2 regions of the Bradyrhizobium sp. A5 genome follow, and region 1 is predicted to be linked to the other one. Evidence: predicted binding sites of a transcription regulator. Region 1 holds the regulator's gene; the other holds the start of a gene.
What was found. The regulator LexA, encoded in region 1, represses DNA repair genes until DNA is damaged. The targets are predictions, from matches to a motif close to TGTTCNNNNTGTGTTCNG.

Region 1 (4,413 bases):
GTCTTCATCGAACGTGCCCGCCGCCTCGAACCAAGACACCAGCCGGGACAGCATCGGCCATTTGTTTGCGGAAACGGACGTTCAAAATTCAGGCAGGACCGCGCAAACTTCGTGCGGCGGGGAGGAATGGTGGGCTGGCTTCGCCGCTTCGGGTTTTGGAGACGCAAGCCAATCCGTGTCGCCGGCCTCGGCCGGCGATGGCGATTTCAATCCTGTGTCCCGACTGGAAGGCCGGGGATGGCTGCGTCAGCCGATCGGTAGGCGGGTGACCGTCGGTCGGCCGTCGGCGTTGGACTGCGGCTTATTTTCGCCAAGTGGCTGGGTCACCGGCAGTTGCAGCACGGTCGCGTGCTGGCCTTCGACGAGCTGCGTCACCAGCACGTATTTGCCGTCGGGGAATTCGATCGCATCATGATGACGGTCGGGAATGTGCGGATCGATCTTGCCGAACTTGCCGACGCGGGAGTTGACGCTGCGCGTCCAGATCCAGCGATTGTCGTAGCGGACATTGTCGGCGAAGGCGAGCTCCGTTCCCGGCAACAGGCAGACCGCAACGGCCGGATCTGCTGCGGAGGCAAAGCCTCGCGTCGAGGTGCCGCGAAAGGTTGTCGAGACGATCGTCTCGCCGACTTCCGCGGGACGCGATGCGACGGCATGCAGGCTGTAGTCACACATCGGGGTGCTCCTCATGCGAGATAGCAGCCCGCGCCTCTTCTGAGGCGGAGGCCTCTATCAGAGTGGAAGCACCAAGCGTCTGCCCGGTTGTAGGCAAATCTGCGGCTCGCCGCCGCAATCTGCGATCACATTATCTTTTTCGGATGCACCGGACCAAAGCCTGCTTCCGTGCATAAAGGCCGCGCGTGTCAGCGGCCAGCAGGCGCCGACCAGCCGGAATATTGCCAGCCCGGTTGCGAGGACTGCTCGGTCGCGTTGTGGGCACTGCGGATTTGCTGGCTGGCCACTGTCTCCTTGCGGATCGGGCGCCGTGCCTGTGCGGCAAAGGCCTGCGACGCTGATGCTGCGATCAGCGCCGCCGCGACTATACTTGAGATGATCTTGCGCATGACGTCCCCTCGGGCCCTGAGGCCGCAAAGCAGCGCTGCTTTGTGCGGCGTGTCGAGGATGTAGCGCCGGAAGAAGGGCCGGATAATCTGCGCGAAACCAGAAAGACTATCCAGCGGGAGCGGACAATCGTCCGCTCCAATCGTCAACGCGCGCTCGCAAATCGGCGGTCGGGCGACAGGTTCAGCATTTGCTCAGTACTTGCGATAGAGCCCGATCAGCTTGCCCTGGATCTTCACCCTGTTGGGCGGCAGGATGCGCACTTCATAGGCCGCATTGGCGGGCTCGAGAGCGATCGAGGCGCCACGCCGGCGGAAGCGCTTGAGCGTCGCTTCCTCGTCGTCGATCAATGCCACGACGATATCGCCGGTGTCGGCGCTCTCGTTGCGCTGGATCAGCGCCATGTCGCCGTCGAGGATGCCGGCGTCGACCATGGAATCGCCGCGCACTTCCAGCGCGTAATGTTCGCCCGAGCCGAGCATGTCAGGCGGTACGCTGATGGTGTGGCTGCGGGTCTGCAACGCCTCGATCGGCGTACCGGCTGCGATCCGGCCCATGACCGGCACCGCGACGGGACGTTCGCCCTCGTCGGCGGGCGGGCTGGAGGTGGTGCGCACCTTGCCGAGATTGCCCTCGATGACGCTCGGCGTGAAGCCGCGGCGGCTGCCGGCGGCGGCCTGAAGCTCCGGCAGCTTGATCACCTCGATGGCGCGGGCGCGGTTCGGCAGCCGGCGGATGAAGCCGCGCTCCTCGAGCGCGGTGATCAGACGATGGATGCCCGATTTCGAGCGCAGATCGAGCGCGTCCTTCATCTCGTCGAAGGAGGGCGGCACGCCGCTTTCCTTCAACCGTTCGCTGATGAATCGCAGAAGCTCGTATTGTTTGCGCGTTAACATCTCGACCAAAATCCCCCGGTTGATGTCGTCCGATTCCGAGACGCTGAATTCAGCAGTAAGCCGCTACATGCTCGAAACAAATCATGAACGGACACTATATGTTCGATACATGTTCCGCAACTGCTTAATTTACCGTGAACGCTGCAGAGTTCGCAGAACGCATGCGAACGAGGCGGTCAGACGGGCAGTCGCAGCACCTCGCAGGGCGTGCCGGATTCGGCCATCGGCGCGAACGGCGCGCGCACGAGAAGTGCCTGTGCTGCAGCGAGATTCGAAAGCAGCGAGGAATCCTGGTGATTGACGGGAATGGCAGCGAGCGTGCCGTCATCACGCAGCTCGAGGCGTGCGCGCAGATAATCCTCGCGCTGGTCATTGGCGCGGACGTCGCGGCCGAGCACCGCGCGCTCGCGGCGGTGATGAATCACCGAGCGGCCCGACAGCGCACGAATCAGCGGTACCATGAACAGGAAGCCGCACACGTAGGATGACACGGGATTGCCGGGCAGGCCGATCACGCGCATCGCCCCGAGCCGGCCGTTCATCATCGGCTTGCCCGGTCGCATCGCGATCTTCCAGAACGCCATCGAGACGCCTTCGTCCCGCAGCGCCTGCTGGACCAGATCATGGTCGCCGACCGAGGCGCCGCCGGTCGTGATCAAGATATCGGCGCCACTCTCGCGGGCACGCCGGATGCCGGCTGTGGTCGCTGCAAGTGTGTCGGCGGCAATACCGAGGTCGATGGTGTCGGCGCCTTCGCTGCGGGCGAGCGCGTGCAGGGCGTAGCCGTTGGAATAGACGATCTGGCCGGGACCCGGCGCGCTGCCCGGCATCACCAGCTCGTCGCCGGTGGCGAGGATGGCGACCTTCGGACGGCGGCGGACGGGCAAATGCGGGTGATTCATGCCGGCGGCGAGCGCGAGGTCGCGCTCGGTGAGGCGGGCCCCCTTGCGCAACAGCACGTCTCCTTCCGAGAAGTCGACGCCGGCGGGACGGATATGACGCCCGGTCACGGCGGCTTCCTTGATCGTGACGCGCTTGCCCTCGGCAACCGTATCCTCCTGGATCACGATGGCGTCGGCACCATCAGGAACGACGCCCCCGGTGAAGATCCGCACCGCTTCGCCGGCGCTGACCGTTCCCGCAAACGGCCGGCCCGCCGCGACCTCGCCGATCACGGTCAGTTGGGAATCGATCTTCGCCGCGTCGGCCGCGCGCACCGCATAGCCGTCCATCGCCGACATCGCCTGCGGCGGCTGCGTCCGCCGCGCCGCGACATCGCGCCCGAGCACGCGGTGAAAGGCCTGGTCGAGGGCGACCGCTTCCTCGGCCAGAGGCTCTGCACCCGCCAGCACGGAGGCAAGCGCATCGGAAACCGGCATCAAGGCCACGGGTAAGACTCCTGCGAGCACGTTCTGCAAATCGGCGGCGAGAGTTCTAGCTGAGTGCAGGCGCGGAGGCAAAACAGCGATGGCGCAGGATGACTTATCCTGCGTCGTCTGCTTTGCGGAGGAAGGGGGACGTCAACGAAGGATAGACGTCAGCTCCGCCGCGGCATGATCCGAGAGGCGAGACAGACCGGCAACAGCTTGGCCATGGCAAGCACGAGAATGACGAGCGCCACGGCTAGCGTCGGTCACGTCCTTGGCTACCTGCGCGGACTGACATCCGGCGCTGCGGCGCCCTGGTCCCTGTCGGGCATCGGGTCGGCTTGGGCTTTCAGGTCGGCGGCCTTGCTGATCAGTTTTGCGGAAAGGTCAGAATCCGAGGTGGTTCTGGCGAATTTCATCAGCAGGGAGGCCTGCTTGGTGAGGTAGGTTTTGCCCAGCACGATGATAAGTCCGATCCCAAATTCCCAACAGACTCATGAGTCCGCAAGCGGGCATTCGTTCCCGGAACTGCGTATAAAATTGCACAGAGTGTTTTGGTTCCGAATTGCCGGCTGAAATTGTTCGGGGAATTGGCCGTTTGCTTCTGTGTCAGATCCCGAGCGCCCTCAGCGCGTTGCCGACATCCGTCGCCGAGGTCACGTGCACTGCGGTCAGGCCGCATGCCCGGGCTCCCTCGATGTTCTCGGCGAGATCGTCGAAGAACACGATCCGGCTCGCCGGCACGCCCATTGCCGCCACGACGTGGTCGAAGGCCTCCGCATCCGGCTTGCGCAGGCCGATACTGGACGACAGGTACACTCCGCGGAAATGGTCGAGCAGCCCGGCATACTCTTTCGAGAAATAGTCCACATGCGGCCGGTTGGTGTTGGAGAAGGCGTAGAGCGGCAGCTGCTTCGCCGCGCGCGGCAACAGCTCGGCGATGTCAGGCATCTCGCCGGCGAAGATCGCGTTCCAGCCCTCGAGGAACTGCGCATCCGAGATGCCGATCCCGAGCGACGAGCGCAGCGAGGCGAAGTAGTCCTCGTCGCTGATCTTGCCGACCTCGTGCAGCCGGTAGGCCTCGTCGC
Region 2 (4,413 bases), 840 kb from region 1:
CAAGGCCCGTCAGCGGCGACGGCAGCTCTGCCAGCAGATCGACCAGGGCCGGCCGCAGCATCAACAAGGCGCTCAGATCGTGGCGGAGGAGATCAACGCAGGCCTCGGGCGTCGGTGCACGATAAGACTCCCACGCTATCGTGGCAGTCTCGAGTTCCTTTGCTGTGACATCCACGATGGGAATATGTGACGCCGACGTTTCGGAGACCTGCGCTCTTGCTTCGTACAGCTCGAACGCCAACAAGCGCAATTTGAGCTTTGGCAGCAAATTGGGGCACGAACCGAAATAATCGAGCAGCCAAATCAGCTGCAATTGATCTTCGGGGTTCGCATCGAACCAGAGTTCAATCTCGTCATAGTGCTCGCAAAAGTCGCCAAAGGACAGATTCTTGCGATCCCTGAAGGCATCAGGCCATTTCGTGCGCCAATCCGACCAGTGATCGCCCGGCTTGAGCGTCCCCGACTGCGCTCCGAAATAAGCTGCGAGATATTCCGGCGAAGGCAGCGGCCCCCACGCGAAACGGAAAACGAAGAAGACTGCAATATCGGCCAGCCCCGATTTGGCGAGATCGGTTCCGAACGAACTGGTCAAGATCAGACGCTTCATCGCACCACCTGATCACTCCAACGCAAAACGAAACGGGCGCCGATGACGTCGGCAACTCAACGTCCTCAGCGCCCGCTCCTCGCGAAAACTCTTTCGCGCTAAGGCTTACTCGTCCGCCGGCTCCTCGCCGTCGGCGTCGCGCTCCGGCGTGCCGGCGAGAATCTGCTCGGCGATCAGGCCGGAGTTCTGCCGGATCGCGGTCTCGATCTTGGCGGTGATATCAGGGTTGGCCTTCAGGAACGCTTTCGAGTTCTCGCGGCCCTGGCCGAGGCGCTGGCTGTCGTAGGAGAACCAGGCGCCGGATTTCTCGACGATGCCGGCCTTGACGCCGAGATCGAGGATCTCGCCCATCTTGGAGACGCCCTCGCCGTACATGATGTCGAATTCGACCTGCTTGAAGGGCGGGGCCAGCTTGTTCTTCACCACCTTGACGCGGGTGGTGTTGCCGACCACCTCGTCGCGCTCCTTGATCGCACCGATGCGGCGGATGTCGAGGCGGATCGAGGCGTAGAATTTCAACGCGTTGCCGCCGGTGGTGGTTTCCGGCGAGCCGTACATCACACCGATCTTCATGCGGATCTGGTTGATGAAGATCACCATGGTGTTGGACTTGTTGATCGAGGCGGTCAGCTTGCGCAGCGCCTGGCTCATCAATCGCGCCTGAAGGCCCGGCAACGCGTCGCCCATCTCGCCCTCGAGCTCGGCCTTCGGCACCAGCGCCGCGACCGAATCGACCACCAGAACGTCCACCGCACCCGAGCGCACAAGCGTGTCGCAGATTTCCAGCGCCTGCTCGCCGGTGTCCGGCTGCGAGATCAGGAGTTCGTCGATGTTGACCCCGAGCTTGCGCGCATAGACCGGGTCGAGCGCGTGCTCGGCGTCGATGAAGGCACAGATGCCACCCTTCTTCTGCGCTTCCGCCACCGTGTGCAGCGCCAGCGTGGTCTTGCCCGAGGATTCCGGTCCGTAGATTTCCACCACGCGTCCCTTCGGCAGGCCGCCGATCCCGAGCGCGATATCAAGCCCCAGCGACCCCGACGAGATCGCTTCGACATCCATCGAGCGGTCGTTCTTGCCGAGCTTCATCACCGAGCCCTTGCCGAACTGGCGCTCGATCTGGGAGAGCGCGGCGGCCAGGGCTTTAGTCTTGTCCATGGAGGATCCTTCGACGATACGCAGGGCAGTGGTGGACATGGGTCGTGCTCCTTATGGCGGGGATTCGCTAGGGGGACAAACGGCTGGCGCGGCGGGTCGTCGACAAAAACAATGTACTCTATTTGTTCCGAGTTCGCAATATGTTCTTTTGCGGATAACGGTACCGACCGAAGGCATGCGCCTGAAGCATGACGCGCATCAAAGACGCATCGCCCGGGCGCCGTCATGATTTCGCAATCCTGCCGTAGCGAATATTTGGCGGCGAACGGCTTTAGCTGCGCGGAGACCGCCACTCCGGGAACCTCGATCATGACTGAAAATACGCACCACGATGCCACCAGGCGCAATCAGCTGCTGGCGGCAGCGCTTGAGGAGATGGCGAAGTTCGAACGGAAGGAAAACGAATTCCGCCAGAAGGATCGCCGGGAGCGCGCCGCCGAACTCCACCTTCCTCTCGACCCGATCAATGTCCAATAGGGCCGCCGAGGCGCAGGCTATTGGTATCCTGACACCTCCAACAAGCCATTGACGGCGCAGCGAAATCCCTCGGCGACTTACTGTGCATGGGGTTGTTTTCGATGTTTCTGAGGCCGCGGCGGCGCGCGACCGCCCGGCATGGCAGTCCCACACCTTGCGCCCATGCTGCGCCTACATCAGCGCCAGCAACCCGATGCCGATCACCAGCACCACAAAGCCAACCGCCGTCGCGGCGGCGAACGACCGCTCTACCTTGTCCATGATGCGACCCCGCTGCCGGCGCGCCACGTTTCCCCCATGGCCGCGCCTGACGGTGCGAAATCTCGCCCGCGGCTGTGGCTCCAGTCGTGCGATCGGGTGGCCAAATTGGGACGTGTGCGGGGCCAGTCTGCGGCCTCTTCGGCCGGGGCCTTCAGTGCCGCGGTCAGGCACCCGTAAGCCTGCTCCCCTAATCTTCTCCCGCCCGGTGGACCAACACCGGGTCTCCATACCAGCCTGAGGACCCCGCTCTGCCCCGAGCGGGGTTTTTGGCTTACGCGCGCGGATTCGATCGGCCGGCCTGTCAGGCTGTCGTAAGCCGGGCAGGCTAGTGTTCTCTGGCTATGGTGTTGCAGCCCAGCACCTCAGCCTCCAATAACTCTCTCACCCGCTTGGCTCTCCCCAAGCGGGTTTTTTCATGCCTGCCGGCCGGTTCACGGCGCCCTCTCCTCTCGCGTCAGCCGCAGCGAGAAGGCGCGGATCGCGGGCGCCGCCAGCAGCACGATCGGCAGCATCGCGGCCCATGCGATCAGCCACGACACCATCCAGTGCCCGAGGAAGACCATCGCGCTGCCCGCAGGCAGGCTGGCGATGCCCGCCGCGATCAGCGAGGTCAGGCCGGACTGGATGATGCCGAAGACGAAATGACTGTAGCGGCGGGGAATGCCGAGCATGACGCGCCCTTGTTGCTTGGCCGGGCATCAGGTCAAGCAAGGCACGTGCCGCCGCTCGCATCGCAGGCGTCGGTCAGCGTCGCGAGTTGGTCACCGGCGCGCGCGGCATCGCCTCGGCGCAGCACGACAATCCCTCGAAACGCCAGAACGTGACGACGCTGCTCTCGCCGCACGCCTCGCAGACGAGCTCCTCGTCACCGAGCATGAACCGCCCGCGCCTGAACGTCGACGAGGAGGCGGGATGCCGGCAGCGAGGACAGGCCAGCGAGATATTCCGTGCACCCCAGCGCAGCACAATGTGTCTCAGCCAGTTCACGCCTTCCTCATTCGCGATATCGCGCTCGCGCCGCCCATCGGCATTAGCAGGAGCAGAGACGGATGACACGCAAAAGTGGAAAAGTGTCGACCACTCCTGCTCGCTTCGCACCACGATGGAACCACAGTGTGAAGGCCGTAGGCCGCCCGTGGCTCTCCCAACCTGAACAGAGTTCCTGCGGCGGCGATGTCGCCGCGTGCGACTCCCGTGGCGCAGCCTCCGCAAGCCTGTCTCCTTTCGGAATCCGAGTTCGTTTGTTTCGGACCACGCGCGATTTCCAAATCCCGATGATCTACCCACGGGTTACCGGCAGATTTCGCTTGTCGCGGGAATATTGTGACGCCCAACATGTTTGCGATCATGGAAGTGAATCGTGGAGGTGACCATGAATCACAGAGGCGTTGAGTTCACCGTCGCCAAGACCGCCATACCGGGCATCTGGCAGTGGCAGTTCCGCATCGGTGAAGAGACCAAGACGGGCAAGACCGAAACGAAGATCGACCTGCTGGCGATCCGCCGTGTGCAGCTGCGCATCGATCGGGAGTTGAAGGCCATCGGACAGCGGACGGGGCCTGAACCCGAGTCCGGCGGCATGGTCGCGGGTGAAAATGCCTAGTCGGCGCTGGGCAGCCGCCGCATGGTGAATTCGATCTCGCCGCCGGGCAGTTCGCGCCAAGCCTCGACCGCGCTCATATAGCCCGCCTTGGGGTAGCGGGCGAAGAAGGCCTGCGCCCTCGCCCGCGCCGCCTCACGTGGCAAGGTGAAAGTCTCGCGCAGATAACCATCGCCGCGGCTTTCGCCCGGCTGGCCGCCCATCTTGCGCCGGCGTGCCATCCGCTCGGCGAGATCCCGCGGACGATCGGCCATCCCGTACCTCCACTACGCAACACGCATTCGAGAATGTAGGGCGCGGACCGGACGAAGAG

Region 2: the regulator LexA is predicted to act here: its motif matches at 1,893-1,910, upstream of recA (recombinase RecA).

The regions. Positions count from the first base shown of each region.
Region 1 covers NZ_CP148990.1:3,293,012-3,297,424, forward strand. Annotated here, with positions in the region: gene WHZ77_RS15740 (GAF domain-containing protein) at 1-8, opposite strand, end outside; gene WHZ77_RS15745 (hypothetical protein) at 247-675, opposite strand; gene WHZ77_RS15750 (hypothetical protein) at 864-1,211, opposite strand; gene lexA (transcriptional repressor LexA) at 1,257-1,958, opposite strand; gene glp (gephyrin-like molybdotransferase Glp) at 2,135-3,346, opposite strand; gene WHZ77_RS15765 (hypothetical protein) at 3,604-3,786, opposite strand; gene WHZ77_RS15770 (HAD family hydrolase) at 3,935-4,413, opposite strand, start outside.
Region 2 covers NZ_CP148990.1:2,456,086-2,460,498, reverse strand. Annotated here, with positions in the region: gene WHZ77_RS11635 (hypothetical protein) at 1-607, opposite strand, end outside; gene recA (recombinase RecA) at 713-1,801, opposite strand; gene WHZ77_RS11625 (hypothetical protein) at 1,988-2,239, shown strand; gene WHZ77_RS11620 (DUF2798 domain-containing protein) at 2,932-3,171, opposite strand; gene WHZ77_RS11615 (hypothetical protein) at 3,245-3,487, opposite strand; gene WHZ77_RS11610 (hypothetical protein) at 3,873-4,103, shown strand; gene WHZ77_RS11605 (hypothetical protein) at 4,100-4,354, opposite strand.